Regions from separate parts of the Streptomyces sp. NPDC059895 genome, predicted to be linked through region 2. Evidence: riboswitches for the same ligand, from Rfam matches in the RefSeq annotation. Region 2 holds a riboswitch; the other holds the start of a gene.
What was found. A riboswitch is a leader RNA that binds a small molecule or an ion and turns the genes downstream of it on or off. The one in region 2 is predicted to bind S-adenosylmethionine.
Positions count from the first base shown of each region.

Region 1: another riboswitch for S-adenosylmethionine. It lies ahead of thrC (threonine synthase); the one in region 2 lies ahead of ACFV9M_RS12055 (aminotransferase class V-fold PLP-dependent enzyme).

Region 1 is NZ_JBHWKO010000081.1:9,501-17,335, reverse strand. It holds gene ACFV9M_RS40285 (DUF3263 domain-containing protein) at 59-298, shown strand; gene otsB (trehalose-phosphatase) at 537-1,421, shown strand; gene ACFV9M_RS40275 (trehalose-6-phosphate synthase) at 1,385-2,812, opposite strand; gene ACFV9M_RS40270 (glucosyl-3-phosphoglycerate synthase) at 2,918-3,862, opposite strand; SAM riboswitch class I at 4,032-4,200, shown strand; gene thrC (threonine synthase) at 4,219-5,532, shown strand; gene ACFV9M_RS40260 (MoaD/ThiS family protein) at 5,622-5,897, shown strand; gene ACFV9M_RS40255 (cold-shock protein) at 6,350-6,553, shown strand; gene groL (chaperonin GroEL) at 6,984-7,835, shown strand, end outside.
Region 2 is NZ_JBHWKO010000008.1:53,541-61,375, forward strand. It holds gene ACFV9M_RS12045 (cytochrome bc complex cytochrome b subunit) at 1-565, shown strand, start outside; gene trpD (anthranilate phosphoribosyltransferase) at 709-1,773, shown strand; SAM riboswitch class IV at 1,849-1,965, shown strand; gene ACFV9M_RS12055 (aminotransferase class V-fold PLP-dependent enzyme) at 2,129-3,490, shown strand; gene ACFV9M_RS12060 (Lrp/AsnC family transcriptional regulator) at 3,624-3,905, opposite strand; gene ACFV9M_RS12065 (rhomboid family intramembrane serine protease) at 3,902-4,648, opposite strand; gene ACFV9M_RS12070 (hypothetical protein) at 4,821-5,060, shown strand; gene ACFV9M_RS12075 (NYN domain-containing protein) at 5,133-6,476, shown strand; gene ACFV9M_RS12080 (NlpC/P60 family protein) at 6,699-7,733, shown strand.

The DNA of each region.
Region 1 (7,835 bases), on a different contig from region 2:
ACGGCGACCACCGCGGAGAGCGGCGCCACCGGCTGAGCCGTTGGGTTACGGTGCGGGCATGCAGCGGCCAGAGGCGGAACTGGGGGCGAGGGAGCGGGACATCCTCGCCCTGGAACGGCGCGGGTTCTCCGCGCCCGGGGCGAAGGAACGGGCGATCCGTGAGGAGCTGGACCTGTCCCCGGTCCGCTACTACCAGCTGCTCAACGCCCTGCTGGACGACCCGCGGGCGCTGGCCCACGATCCGGTCACGGTGAACCGGCTGCGGCGGGTGCGGGAGGCCCGGCGGGCCGAACGCTGAGGCGGTGCGGCCCGCACGCGGTACGCAGGGGCTCCGCCCCCGCACCCCCGATCGGCCCTGAACGGGCCTCGTCCTCAGATGCCGGAGGGGCTGGGTTGCCCCGGCCGGCGCTGTGAGGGGCTGGACGTCGGAGGGGCTGGGTTGCCCCGGCCGGCGCTGTGAGGGGCCGGACGTCGGAGGGGCTGGGTTGGCGGGGCCGCACCCCCCGGTGGTGGGTCCGCCCGGTTATCGTCGCCGTATGGGCACCCCAGAGACGCACTCCACGGAACCCGCACTCCCCGAACCGACCACCGCCGCCGGCCGGGACGCGCTGCGCGCGATCCTGGCCCGGCCCGCCGGGACGCTCGTCGGTCTCGACTTCGACGGCACGCTCGCGCCGATCGTCGAGAACCCGGACGACGCGCGGGCGCACCCGGACGCCGTTCCCGCCCTCGCGCGGCTCGCCCCGAAGGTCGCCTCCGTCGCCGTCGTCACCGGCCGGCCCGCCGCCGTGGCCGTGCGCAACGGCGGCTTCGCCGGTGTGCCGGGGCTGGAGCACCTGACCGTGCTCGGCCACTACGGCGCCGAACGGTGGGACGCCCGCACCGACACCGTCAGCGCCCCCGAACCCCACCCCGGCGTCGCCGCCGTCCGCGCCGAGCTGCCGGGCGTGCTGGAGGCGGCCGGCGCGTGGCGGGGGACCTGGGTGGAGGAGAAGGGCCGGGCCGTCGCCGTGCACACCCGCCGCGCCGAGGACCCGCAGGCCGCCTTCGAGGCCGTACGGAAGCCCCTCGGCGATCTCGCCGCCCGCCACGGGCTGATCGTCGAGCCGGGCCGGATGGTCCTGGAGCTGCGCCCGCCGGGCGTGGACAAGGGCGTGGCGCTGCTGGAGCACGCCCGCGAGACCGGCGCCGAGGCCGTGCTCTACGCCGGCGACGACCTCGGCGACCTGCCCGCCTTCGCCGCCGTGGAGAAACTCCGCTCCGACGGCGTCCCCGGCCTGCTCGTCGCCAGCGGCAGCGCGGAGGTGACCGAGCTCGCCGAGCGCGCCGACCTGGTCGTCGACGGCCCGGCCGGCGTCGTGGGCCTGCTGCGGGCGCTGGCGGATCAGCTGGCCCGCGTTCCCCGCAGCGCCTCCAGCTGATCCAGGAACCACCGGGCCGGAGGCAGCGCGGTCGCGGCGGCAGCCAGCCGCTTGGTGCGGTGCGCCCGCTCCTCCGGCGCCATGGTCAGCGCCTCGTGCAGGGCACGGGCGGTCTCCATGACGTCGTACGGGTTGATGGTGATCGCGTCCTCGTGCAGCTCGCCGTACGCGCCGGCCTCCCGGGACAGCACCAGCGCGCAGCCCCCGTCGGAGACGACCGGGACCTCCTTCGCGACCAGGTTCATGCCGTCGCGGATGGGGTTGACCAGCGCCACGTCCGCGAGGCGGTACGCCGCCAGGGAGCGGGCGAAGTCGTCCTTCACGTGCAGGACGACCGGGGTCCAGCCCGCGGAGCCGTACCGCTCGTTGATCTCCCCGGCCAGCCGCCGCACCTCGGCCGTGTAGTCGCGGTAGACGGCGAGGTCCTGGCGGGAGGGGTAGGCGAAGGCCACGTGGGCGACCCGCTCGTGCCACTCGGGGTGGTCGTCGAGGAACTGCCGGTAGGCCAGGAGACCGCGCACGATGTTCTTCGACAGCTCGGTCCGGTCCACCCGGACGATCACCTTGCGGGCGCCGCCGCCGGGGACCGTGCCGATCTCCTCGCGCAGGGCCGCCAGGCGTTCCTCGACGTCCTGCTCGCGGGAGCGGGCGCGCAGGAACTCGGCGTCGGCGCCCAGGCCGTGCACGCCGATCTCCGTACCGCCCGTACCGTCCACGAACTCCTCGCAGCACGCGGTGAACGCGTCCGCCCAGCGGCGGGTCAGGAAGCCGAGCCGGTCCGCGCCGAGCATGCCCCGCAGGAGCCGGCCGCGGATGTCGCCGGGGAGCAGCCCGAAGTAGTCCACCGGCGCCCACGGCGTGTGCGAGAAGTGCCCGATGCGCAGGTCGGGGCGGAGCTCGCGGAGCATCCCCGGGACCAGGCACAGGTGGTAGTCCTGGACGAGGACCGCCGCCCCCGGCGCCGCCTCCTCCGCCAGCGCCTCGGCGAAGGCGCGGTTGTACGTCTCGTACGAGGCCCACTGGCGCCGGAACTCCGCGTCGAAGACCGGCTCCAGCGGGGTCTGGTACAGCAGGTGGTGGACGAACCACAGCACCGAGTTGGCGATGCCGTTGTACGCGTCGGCGTGCACGTCGGCCGGGACGGGCAGCATCCGCACGCCGTCCTCGCCGACCCCGCGCCGGACCGCCTCCCGGTCGCCGTCGGACAGCGCCGAGCACACCCAGAGGGCGCCCGCGTCCGGGCCGATCGCCGACAGTCCGGAGACCAGCCCGCCGCCGCCGCGTCTGGCGTGCAGCGAGCCGTCCTCACCGACGGTGTACGAGACCGGGCCGCGGTTGGACGCGACCAGCACCTGAGCACCCTGAGCAGCAGCACCGTGCGTGGAAGCCATACGCCTCAACCTAGCCCGGACCCGATCCGCTCAAACGTACGGACGTGGGGGGTGAACCGGTCGTGTCCGGCCGTATACGGGGCGTCCGTCCGGGTGTCGTCTCCGTCACGCCACCTTGCGGGTGGCGTACTCGGCGATCTCCGCCATCGGCGGCCGCTCCTCCGTGTCCACCGAGTAGGTGCGCGGCTCGAAGCCGTCCGGGCCCCGCTCGAACTGGGTGAGGGACGGGCGGACGAGGTGCCCGCGGGCCAGCCGCAGCTGCGCCGTGCGGTAGATCGCCGCGGCCATCCGGCCGAGCGCCTGCCCGTCCTGGTGGCGGTGCTTGCGCACCCCGACGTCGACCTGGGCCAGCGCGTCCAGGCCCACCAGGTGCAGGGCGTCGACCAGCATGCCCAGCTCCACGCCGTACCCGACGGGGAAGGGCAGCTGCTCCAGCAGGCGGCGGCGGGCCGCGTACTCGCCGCCCAGCGGCTGCACGAACCCCGCGAGCTGCGGCCAGTGCATGTTGAGCAGCGGACGGGCCATCAGCTCCGTCACCCGGCCGCCCTGGCCGGCGCCGCCGGCCAGCGGTCGGTCGTACATGGCCTTGACCAGGTCGACGCCCGGATCGGTGAGCAGCGGGCCCACGATGCCCGAGACGAAGTCGGAGGAGAACTCCTTCAGGTCGGCGTCGACGAAACAGACGATGTCCCCGGTGGTGACCAGCAGTGAGCGCCACAGGACCTCGCCCTTGCCGGGCACGGCCGGGACGCGGGGCAGGATCTCGTCCCGGTGGACGACCCGGGCCCCGGCCGCCGCGGCCACCTCGGAGGTGCGGTCGGTCGATCCCGAGTCGACGACGACGATCTCGTCGACCAGCGGGACCTGGTGCATGAGGTCGTGACGGATGACGGAGACGATGTCGCCGACCGTCTCCTCCTCGTTCAGCGCGGGCAGCACGACGGACACCGTCTGGCCCGAGGCGCGCTTGGCGGCCAGGATCCGGTGCAGCGGGCGGTCGGTCACGGACCAGGAGCGGGTGGCCAGCCAGCGCTCGACTTCTTCCAGCACGGTCTGCGGCTCCTCACTGTCGTGATCACACCAGGTACACACGGGGTGACCGTGTGATCCATCTCGCGGTTCGGACGTCTCACTCAACTGTCGTGGCCTTCGGTTACAGTCTTGAACAACGCGGATGACCATCGCATGTCCGGGGTCGCCCGCGCTCACAATCGAATACCGCTCATCCAGAGGGGCAGAGGGACACGGCCCGATGAAGCCCCGGCAACCCTCCAGCCGGTCTCGTACGGATCACTGCCGACGGGCAGTCGACGATCCCCGCGAGGCTCCCGGCTCGGGAAGGTGCCAATTCCGTCTCACGGCGAGATGCGTCGTGGGGAAGATGAGGAGAAAGGGCCTCGCCTCACATGGCTGCGCAGACAGTTGCAAGCACCACTCCCTCCGTCACCGCCCCCTCCGGCACCACCCCCTCCGTCGACCTCGGTCCGGCCGAGGCGCTCTCCTGTCGCGAGTGCGGTCACCGGGTGCCGCTCGGCCCGGTCTTCGCCTGCGAGGAGTGTTTCGGCCCGCTCGAGATCGCCTACGACTACTCCGGATACGACCCGGAGGAGCTCCGCAAGCGCATCGAGGCGGGCCCCGCGAACATCTGGCGCTACGCCCCGCTGCTGCCCGTCCCGGCCGACGTGGCGGACAAGCCGAACCTCAACCCCGGCTGGACCAAGCTCGTCCAGGCCGACAACCTGGCGCGTGAGCTGGGCGTCGAGGCCGGGAAGCTGTTCGTCAAGGACGACTCCGGCAACCCGACGCACTCCTTCAAGGACCGCGTCGTCGCCCAGGCCCTGGAGGCCGCCCGCGCCTTCGGCTTCACCACCCTCTCCTGCTCCTCCACCGGCAACCTGGCCGGCGCCGTCGGCGCCGCGGCCGCCCGCGCCGGCTTCCGCTCCTGCGTGTTCATCCCGCACGACCTGGAGCAGGGCAAGGTCGTCATGGCCGCGGTCTACGGCGGCGAACTCGTCGGCATCGAGGGCAACTACGACGACGTCAACCGCTTCTGCTCCGAGCTCATCGGCGACCCGGCGGGCGAGGGCTGGGGCTTCGTCAACGTCAACCTGCGGCCCTACTACGCCGAGGGCTCCAAGACGCTCGCGTACGAGATCTGCGAGCAGCTCGGCTGGCGGCTCCCGGACCAGATCGTGGTGCCGATCGCCTCCGGCTCGCAGCTCACGAAGATCGACAAGGGGCTCCAGGAGCTGATCAAGCTCGGCCTGGTCGAGGGCCGGCCGTACAAGATCTTCGGTGCGCAGGCCGAGGGCTGCTCCCCGGTGTCCGTCGCCTACAAGGCCGGCCACGACGTGGTCCGCCCGCAGAAGCCGAACACCATCGCCAAGTCCCTCGCCATCGGCAACCCGGCCGACGGCCCCTACGTCCTCGACATCGCGCGCCGCACGGGCGGTGCCGTGGAGGACGTGAACGACGAGCAGGTGGTCGACGCGATCAAGCTGCTGGCGCGGACCGAGGGCGTCTTCGCCGAGACGGCGGGCGGTGTGACGGTCGGCGTCACCAAGAAGCTGATCGAGGCCGGTCTGCTGGACCCGACGCTGACGACCGTCGTGCTCAACACCGGAGACGGCCTCAAGACGCTGGACGCGGTCGCCGGGACCGGGCTGACGGCCACCATCCGCCCGAACCTCGAGTCGTTCCACGAGGCCGGTCTCGCCTGAGAGGCCGTTGTTCGTCTGCGGGCCGCGGGGAGCTGGTCGCGCAGATCCCCGCGCCCCCGCAGGGCGCCTACCCGTCCGGAGGAAACACCGTGAGCGTCACCGTCCGCATCCCCACCATCCTGCGCACCTACACGGGCGGTCAGGCCGAGGTCGCCGCCGAGGGCACGAACCTCGCCGAGGTCATCGCCGACCTGGAGAAGAACCACACCGGTATCGCCGCGCGCGTCCTCGACGACCAGGGCAAGCTGCGCCGGTTCGTCAACGTGTACGTGAACGACGACGACGTGCGGTTCGAGCAGGGGCTGGAGACCGCGACCCCGGACGGCGCCGGCGTCTCGATCATCCCGGCCGTCGCCGGCGGCTGACACGCACTCCGTACTCGCCGGTAGTAACCCTCGGTAACAGGTATTACCCAGAGTTCATGGAATTGCCTCCTCCGTAAGAGAAGCGGAGGAGGCAATTCAATGTGGTTGAGCGCGGTACAGTTGGGGAACGCGCCGCCCATCGCATGCCGAACGCATATGAGCCCCGCCTTCACATGCGGTGAGAAGTAGCCAAAGTGTGCAGGTATTTTGCGCCTCTTGTTCCCTTTGTGTGGCCCGAATTGCCCTGAATTCGGGAGAATTCTCACCATATTCCGGACCGTCGGCGTCCAGAATTCTCGTCCGATTGACCTGTTGCAGACGGCAGTGGGACAGATACATTCAGCCGCGGTCGACGCGTTCCGGCGCACGCCCCCAACCAACTGGGGGGTGAGGTCTGACCCGGATCCGCGAAGTGTGGATCTGTGCAAGGGCCAGTAATAGGGGAGTTAGGCATGGCTCAGGGCACCGTCAAGTGGTTCAACGCGGAGAAGGGGTACGGCTTCATCGCGGTCGACGGTGGTGCGGACGTCTTCGTCCACTACAGCGCGATTCAGATGGACGGCTACCGCACCCTGGAAGAGGGCCAGCGGGTCGAGTTCGAGATCTCGCAGGGTCAGAAGGGCCCGCAGGCCGACATGGTTCGCGTCACCGCCTGAACTGTTTTCAACGCTTTTCGACGAAGGGCCCGCACCCCGACGGGGGTGCGGGCCCTTCGTCCTGCCCGCGCCGCGCCGGGGAGGTGCCGGGGCCTTCGTCCTGCCCGCGCCGCGCCGGGGAGGTGCCGGGGGGCCTTCGCGACGCCGGGGGTGTCCGGGCGCTCCGGCCCGCAGGACCCCGCGCGGCCCGGGTGGTGAAGGCGCCTTCGTCCGCTTCGCCCCGGGCCGATCCCCCCGAGGCGCTTGCACTCGGCATGCCCGAGTGCTAATCATTGCGTTAGCACTCTGAAGGTGAGAGTGACAATGAAGGACCGGGTCGGTGAGGCCCGCAGGCCGGGTGGGGAAGGAACCACGAGGCCGGCGAGCCGTCCGTCGCGGGCGCGGGCGCGGTCCGAAGGAATCACCCCCAGTCCTGGAGGGACCACTTCACATGGCCAAGATCATCGCGTTCGACGAGGAGGCGCGGCGCGGCCTCGAGCGCGGCATGAACCAGCTCGCGGACGCCGTGAAGGTGACGCTCGGCCCCAAGGGCCGCAACGTCGTCCTCGAGAAGAAGTGGGGCGCGCCCACGATCACCAACGACGGTGTCTCCATCGCCAAGGAGATCGAGCTCGAGGACCCGTACGAGAAGATCGGCGCCGAGCTGGTCAAGGAAGTCGCCAAGAAGACGGACGACGTCGCCGGTGACGGTACGACCACGGCGACCGTTCTGGCCCAGGCCCTGGTCAAGGAGGGTCTGCGCAACGTCGCCGCCGGCGCCAACCCGATGGCCCTGAAGCGCGGTATCGAGAAGGCCGTCGAGGCCGTCTCCGCCGCCCTGCTGGAGCAGGCGAAGGACGTCGAGACCAAGGAGCAGATCGCCTCCACGGCCTCCATCTCCGCCGCCGACACCCAGATCGGCGAGCTCATCGCCGAGGCCATGGACAAGGTCGGCAAGGAAGGCGTCATCACCGTCGAGGAGTCCCAGACCTTCGGTCTGGAGCTGGAGCTCACCGAGGGTATGCGCTTCGACAAGGGCTACATCTCGGCGTACTTCGCCACCGACATGGAGCGTATGGAGGCCGTCCTCGACGACCCGTACATCCTCATCGCGAACTCCAAGATCGCGAACGTCAAGGACCTGCTCCCGCTCCTGGAGAAGGTCATGCAGTCGGGCAAGCCGCTGCTGATCATCGCCGAGGACGTCGAGGGCGAGGCCCTGTCGACCCTGGTCGTCAACAAGATCCGCGGCACCTTCAAGTCCGTCGCGGTCAAGGCCCCGGGCTTCGGCGACCGCCGCAAG
Region 2 (7,835 bases):
CATCGAGTCCTGGGTCACCGGCGACAAGCGCGAGCACCACATCCTGGACCGGCCGCGCAACGCCCCGACCCGTACGGCCTTCGGTGTCGCCTGGGTCACCGGCTACATGATCATGCTGATCGGCGGTGGCAACGACATCGTCGCCACCCACTTCCACCTGTCGATCAACGCGGTCACCTGGTTCGTCCGGATCGGCTTCTTCGTCGGACCGGTCGTCGCCTTCGTCGTGACCAAGCGGATCTGCCTCGGCCTCCAGCGCCGCGACAAGGACAAGGTGCTGCACGGTCGTGAGACCGGCACCATCAAGCGCCTGCCGCACGGTGAGTTCATCGAGGTGCACGAGCCGCTCAGCCAGGAGCAGCTCTACACGCTCACCGCGCACGAGCAGTACGCGCCGGCCGAGATCGGCCCGACGGTCGACGAGAACGGCGTCGAGCGCAAGGTGAAGGGCACCGAGAAGGTCCGCGCCAAGCTGAGCAAGGCGTACTACGGCGAGGAGAGCCAGATCGCCAAGCCGACCGTCGAGGAGTACAGGGAGATCACGAGCGGCCACGGCCACCACTGATCACTGCGTCGCCACGCAACCGCTGAGGGGCCCCGTCCGGTGTTCGGACGGGGCCCTTCGCCGTTCCTCGTGGCTGGATAGGGTGGACCCGTTGAGACGCGTGTCCCGGCAGAGCGGGACCCCATGACACCCAGGAGCGGCTTATGAGCGCTGTGACCCCCGCTGGAGGCGACACCGCGGCGGGCCGTTCCTGGCCCGTCCTGCTGAACGGTCTGCTGGACGGCCGGGACCTCTCCTCGGAGGAGACCGCCTGGGCCATGGACCTGATCATGCGCGGTGAGGCGACCGACGCCCAGATCGCCGGCTTCGTGGTGGCGCTGCGGGCCAAGGGCGAGACCGTGGCGGAGATCAACGGTCTGGTGCGCACGATGTACGAGCACGCCAACCTGATCGAGGTGCCCGGTCCCACCGTCGACATCGTCGGCACCGGCGGCGACGGCGCGAAGACGGTGAACATCTCCACCATGGCGTCGATCGTCGTCGCCGGCACCGGTGCGAAGGTCGTCAAGCACGGCAACCGGGCCGCCTCCTCCGCGTCCGGGGCCTCGGACGTCCTGGAGCAGCTGGGCGTCAACCTGGACCTGACGCCGCAGCGGGTGGCCGAGGTGGCCGAGGAGGCCGGGATCACCTTCTGCTTCGCGGTCAAGTTCCACCCGGCGCTGCGTCACGCGGGCGCCGCCCGCAAGCAGCTGGGCGTCCGTACGGTGTTCAACGCCCTCGGCCCGCTCACCAACCCCGCCCGGGTACGCGCCCAGGCGGTCGGGGTCGCCGACCCGCGCATGGCGCCGATCGTCGCCGGCGTCTTCGCCGAGCGCGGCCACTCGTCGCTGGTGTTCCGGGGCGACGACGGCTTCGACGAGCTGACGACCACCTCCACCTCCCGGGTGTGGATCGTCCGCGACGGCAAGGTGACCGAGGAGACCTTCGACCCGCGGCACGTCGGCATCGAGCTGGTGTCCGTCGAGGCGCTGCGGGGCGCCGACCCCTCCTACAACGCGCGGGTCGCGCGCCGGCTGCTGGAGGGCGAGCGGGGGCCGGTGCGGGACGCCGTCCTGCTGAACGCCGCGGCGGCGCTGATGGCGCTGGAGCCGACGGACGCGCCGCTGGCCGAGCAGATCCGCGCCGGCATGGAGAAGGCGGCGCTGTCCGTCGACTCCGGTGCGGCCGCGCGGGTGCTGGAGCGCTGGGTGGCGGCCAGCAACGCCTGACACGGCCGAGGAAGCGGTCCCGCGATCCGGACAGGAGTTGCGGGACCGCGATCATTTCCCGTACTTTCCTCTCCAGGTCATGAGTGACAGTCATGAGGCCCCGGCCGACTGTCCGGCAACCCTCCGTCCGTGGCGGGGTGCCCCGGGTGAAGACCAGGTCGTGGGCAGCAAGGCCCACGGCAAGCGCGGACCCCTCGCGTCACCAGGGGTCCTGGTCGTCGAGGAGTCTTCCGTGAGCAAGCGAATGCGATAGGGCCGCAGAGCCCCGCCTCCGCATCCCCTTTTTCTCTTCCCTCCGTGCCGTCGACGCGCTGTCCGGCACGGCGGTTCGACGCGTCCTCACGGGAGTTCCGCCATGTCCGTCTCCACCGCTGCCTCCGCCCAGTCCGTTTGTGCCCCGCTGCCCGTTCTGGGCCGGGATGTCACCGTGCCGCTCGTCACCGGCGGAGAGGTCACCTACGCCGCGCTCGACTACGCGGCCAGCGCCCCCGCCCTCCAGCGGGTCTGGGACGACGTGGCGGCCTACGCCCCGTACTACGGCAGCGTCCACCGCGGCGCCGGCTACCTCTCCCAGCTGTCCACGGACCTCTTCGAGAACGCCCGCCGGACGGTCGCGGAGTTCCTCGACTGCCGCGACGACGACCAGCTGGTCTTCACCCGCTCCACCACGGACTCCCTGAACCTGCTCGCCGCCGCCCTCCCCGCCGACTGCCAGGTCTTCGTCTTCGAGACCGAGCACCACGCCTCGCTGCTGCCCTGGAAGGACGCCCGGGTCACCTACCTCGACGCCCCGCGCACCCCGCGCCAGGCCGTCGAGACCCTGGAGCGCGCCCTCGCCGACCGCGACCCGTACGGCCCGGCCCTGGTCTGCGTGACCGGCGCCTCGAACGTCACCGGCGAGCTGTGGCCGGTGCGCGAGCTGGCCGCCGCGGCCCACGCCCACGGCGCCCGCATCGTCCTGGACGCGGCCCAGCTGGCCCCCCACCACCCGGTGTCCGTGCGCGACCTCGACGTCGACTGGGTCGCCTTCTCCGGGCACAAGCTGTACGCCCCGTTCGGCTCCGGCGTCCTGGCCGGCCGCGCCGACTGGCTGCGCGCGGCCGAGCCGTACCTGGCCGGCGGCGGCGCCAGCCGCAAGGTCACCCGGCGCGAGGACGGGGGAGTGGACGTGGAGTGGCACGAGAGCGCCGCCCGGCACGAGGCGGGCTCCCCGAACGTCATCGGCGCCTACTCCATCGCCTCCGCCTGCAAGGCCCTGACGGAGGCGGGCTTCGACACGCTGGTCGCCCGGGAGCGGTACCTCATCGAGAAGGTGCGGGCGGGTCTGGCCGAGGTGCCCGAGGTGCGCGTGCTGTCCCTGTTCGGCGACGACGCCCCCCGCGTCGGCGTGATCTCCTTCGTCGTCGAGGGCTGGAACAGCTCTCACTTCGCCGCCGCCCTCTCCGCCGAGTACGGCATCGGCGTCCGCGACGGCCTCTTCTGCGCCCACCCCCTGGTGCGCACCCTCCTCGGCAGTGATCCGCGCAGCCAGGGCGAGTGCGGCGCCCCCGAGGCCGCGCCGGGCGAGAAGTCCCTCAACGCGATCCGGGTCAGCTTCGGTGCGGGAACGCCGGACGAGCACGTGGAGCGTTTCGTGAACGCCGTGAAGGACCTGGTCCGCAGCGGCGCCCAGTGGCAGTACCGCACGGAGGACGGCCGCTGCGTCCCGGCGGTGTGATGCGGCCGACGTCAGGGCCGGCGACCTGAGGGGCGCGGGGCCGTGTCGACATGCGGCTCCGCCGCGTGGGCGCGACCAGCCACCACCGACCGGTGGTCGCGCACACGCTCCGCGCCCCCCAGGCGCTCCTGCGCTAAGAGTCCAGCCCGATGGCGAACGCAGCCTCGAGATCATGCTGCGAGTACGTACGAAAGGCGACATGCGTGTCCGTCGCCTCGACGCCGGGGATCTTGCTGATCCGCCCCGGGATGACCTCCGCGAGCTCCTCGTGCTGCCGCACCCGAACCATGGCGATCAGGTCGTAGGTCCCCGTGACGGAGAAGACCTCGCTCACGGACTCCAGCGAGGCGATCGACTCGGCGATCTCGGGGATCCGGTCCACGCTGGTCTTGATCAGGACGATCGCGGTGATCACGGCTGGTTCTCTCCCTCGGGGGCCGGGGCTCGGGCGGCTTTCACTCTAGTCGTCCCGTTGCGCCCGGCCCACGCGCAGCCGAAGCCCAGGCCGAAGCCCAGCAGGTGGGCCAGGTAGGCCACGCCCGGCCCCGGGCCCGCCCGCCCCGCCGCCAGCCACTGCAGGGCCGCCCAGAAGGGCAGCACCACCCACGCCGGGAAGCGCAGCGGCAGGAAGAGCAGGAACGGCAGGAGACTGGTGACGCGCGCCCGGGGAAAGAGGTGGAGGAACGCGCCGAGCACCGCGGAGATCGCCCCCGAGGCGCCGACCAGGGACTGCCCGGAGCCGGCGTGCGCGGCGGCGTAGCCGAGCAGGGCCAGGTAGCCGCAGCCGAGGTAGAAGAGGGTGAAGCGGAGGCGGCCCATCCGGTGCTCGGTCATCGCCCCGAAGACGTAGAGGAAGAGCATGTTGCCCAGCAGATGCACCCAGCCGCCGTGGACGAAGAGGGCCGTGGCGGGGGTGAGGGCGGCGCGCGCGGACCCCTCGAACAGGTCGGCCGGGATCACCCCCCACCGGCGGAAGTAGGCGCGCTGGACGGCCGGCAGCTCCTGTGCGGTGCCGTACGCCGCGTTGAGGCCCGAGGCGGGGCCGATCAGGAAGATCACACAGCACAGGACGATCAGTCCGTACGTCACCGGAGCCGCCGGCCGCCGGACCGCTCTGCCCACGCTCCGGCTGACGGCGCCGGTCCACTCCCTGATCATGAGTACAGAGCATGACGTAACGGGGCGTACTACCACAGGCCGCCTCGCCGCCGTGGACGGATGGGCGGCGAGTACCCGCCAGGCCGTAGGGTTACGAGCCACACGGACCGGGGAGCCCTTGGGCGCGCCCCGGCGCCGGAAGCCCGACACTAGGAAGAAGCGGACGGTCACGATGACGGTTCCCCTGCCGACCGCCACGACGCGGTGGCGCTGCACGCTCTGCGGCAACCTCACCCGGTTCGACGTGACGCGCTCGTCGAAGGTCGTGGAGTACGTCCACCTCGATCTCGCCGGCGAGCCCAAGGTCGAGGAGCGCGAGGTGGTCAGTGAGACCATCGAGTCGGTGCGGTGCCGTTGGTGCAACGCCGTGGATCAGGTGGAACTCGTGGACAGGCCGGGCACCGGCTCCTGACGATGGGGGTCCGCCCGCTCGAGCGACGTCGAGAGCGGGGGAGGACCCGGCTCAGAAATTGGGGTGTGACGGATGGTGGAGAGCGCAGGCGGGGGGCCGGGCGACGGCGCCGCTGAGGTGCTCGACCGTCCGCTGCCCGACGGTGTGCGCCGCCGGGTCGTCCAGATCGTCTCGGACGGCTTCGGTGGGCTGACCGTCGCCGAACTGCCCGCCCAGCTGCGGCAGTACGCCCGGTTCGCCCCCAATCGGCGGGCGAAGTTCGCGGGCAACGCGATGGCGGCCGCGCTGGAGACGGACCCGCTGTTCCGGCAGCGCATCGCCGAGAAGTTCAGAGAGGCCCAGCCGGAACTGGCCGGTGCCCTCGACTCCGGCTCGCCGCCCCCGGCCGCGGACCCGCTCGACGTGGCGGCCGCGGCCTACGTACTGCGGCCCGTCGACTGGGTGAAGCTGGTGACCGCGGCCGGCGAGGAGGCGCAGCGGGCGGACGCCGAGCGCGCCGGCGAGGAGAGCCGCGCGGAGCTGGAGCGGCTGCGCGAACAGCTCTCCCAGGCCCGCGAGCAGACCCGCGCCGAGACCGAACGGCTGCGGGCGGAGCTGGAGGCGGCGAAGAAGGAAGCCGACTCGCTCCACCGCAAGCTGCGTTCGGCGCTCAGCGACGTCAAGCGCGGCGAGGCCGCGCTGCGCAAGGTGCAGGGCGAGATAGAAGCGGTACGCACCGAGGGGCAGGCGCAGGTGTCCGCCGCCGAGAGCGAGACACGGCGGCTGAAGGCGCGGCTCGGGGAGGTGGAGGCCGCCCTGGAGGCCACCCGCAGGGCGGCGCGGGAGGGGCGCAGCGTCGAGGACATGCGGGTGCGGCTGCTGCTGGACACCGTGCTGGACGCGGCCCAGGGGCTGCGCAGGGAGCTGGCGTTGCCGCCCGTGTCGGTCCGGCCGGCGGAGACCGTCGACGCCGTGGAACCCGGGCGGATGACCCCGAAGGACATCGCGGCCCGGGCGCTGTCGGAGAGCGACCCCGCGATCCTGGACCAGTTGCTCGCCCTGCCGCAGGCGCACCTCGTCGTCGACGGTTACAACGTCACCAAAACGGGTTATCCGCAGATGCCACTGGAGAAGCAGCGGCTGCGGCTGCTCGGGCAGCTCTCGCAGCTCGCCGCGCAGACCGGCGCCGAGGTCACCTGCGTCTTCGACGGGGCCGAACTGGCCGCGCCGGTGCTGCTGGCGCCGCCGCGCGGGGTGCGGGTGCTGTTCTCCAAGCCGGGCGTCACCGCCGACGAGCTGATCCGCCAGCTGGTGCGGGCCGAGCCGCCCGGCCGTCCGGTCATCGTCGCCTCGACCGACCGCGAGGTGGCCGACGGGGTGGCCCGGGCGGGGGCGCGGCCTGTCGCATCTGCGGTACTCCTCAAGCGGCTGACCTGATACCGACCTGATGGTCAACGTACAGGTTCAATGCCCGAATTGTTGGAATCGTCACGCAACGTAGCGTCAATGGAGCATTACCACACGTGAGTTGGCCGTAAAGAATGCGTTGCGTCACCGACTTTTTTGGTGCGAGGATTTGAACTGATCACAGGATGGTCACTAGGGTCTGCCATCGAACCTCCGCACGAGTGATCACTCACAAGAAGGAGCTCGTCCTCCGTGGCGTCCCACCGTCGACCCAAGCAGCCGAGCCGCGCACGTGTGACCGTGCTGACCACCGCGGCCGCCGCCGCTGTCGTCCTGAGCTCGCAGGCCGCCAACGCGGCCCCGAGCGAGAAGCTCACGAAGGACGAGGTCAAGACCAAGGTCGACAAGCTCTACGAAGAGGCCGAGAAGGCCACCGAGAAGTACAACGGCGCCAAGGAGAAGCAGGAGACCCTCCAGAAGGAGATCTCCACCATCCAGGACGACGTCGCCAGCGGCCAGGAAGAGCTCAACGAGCTGCGCGACAGCATCGGCCTCGCGGCCGCCGCCCAGTACCGCACCGGCAGCATCGACTCCTCCCTCCAGCTCTTCCTCTCCTCCGACCCGGACGAGTACCTGGACAAGGCGTCCACCGCCGACCAGCTCAGCGCCCAGCAGGTCGAGGCGCTGAAGAAGATCCAGGAGAAGCAGCGCGAGCTGGCCCAGGACCGCGCGGAGGCGTCCGACAAGCTCAAGGACCTCGCCTCCACCCGGACCGAGCTGGGCAAGAAGAAGAAGGAAGTCCAGGCCAAGCTGGCCGAGGCGCAGAAGCTCCTCAACACGCTGACGGCCGAGGAGAAGGCCGAACTGGCCGCCGCCGACGCCCGCGCCAGCCGCTCCGCGAGCGAGCGCGTCGACCTCGGCAGCACCGCGTCCGCCTCCAGCCGCGCCCTCGCCGCCTTCCAGGCCGCCCAGAGCAAGATCGGCTCGCCGTACGTCTACGGCGCCACCGGCCCCTCCTCCTTCGACTGCTCGGGCCTGACCTCCTGGGCCTACGCCCAGGCCGGCGTCTCCATCCCGCGCACCTCGCAGGCCCAGGCCAACGCGGGCACGCGTATCTACTCCCAGTCCGACCTCAAGGTCGGCGACCTGGTCATCTTCTACAGCGACCAGCACCACGTCGGCTTCTACGCGGGCAACGGCCAGGTGCTGCACGCCCCGCGCACCGGCACCGTGGTGCGCTACGAGTCGATCAACAACATGCCGTTCCAGTTCGGCGTCCGGATCTGACCACCCTCAAGATCACGACACGGAGCCGCCCGAACGGGCGAATCACCACCACGTGAACTGACCCCGCGCCCCGCCCATGACCTGCGTCAGAGGCGGGGCGTC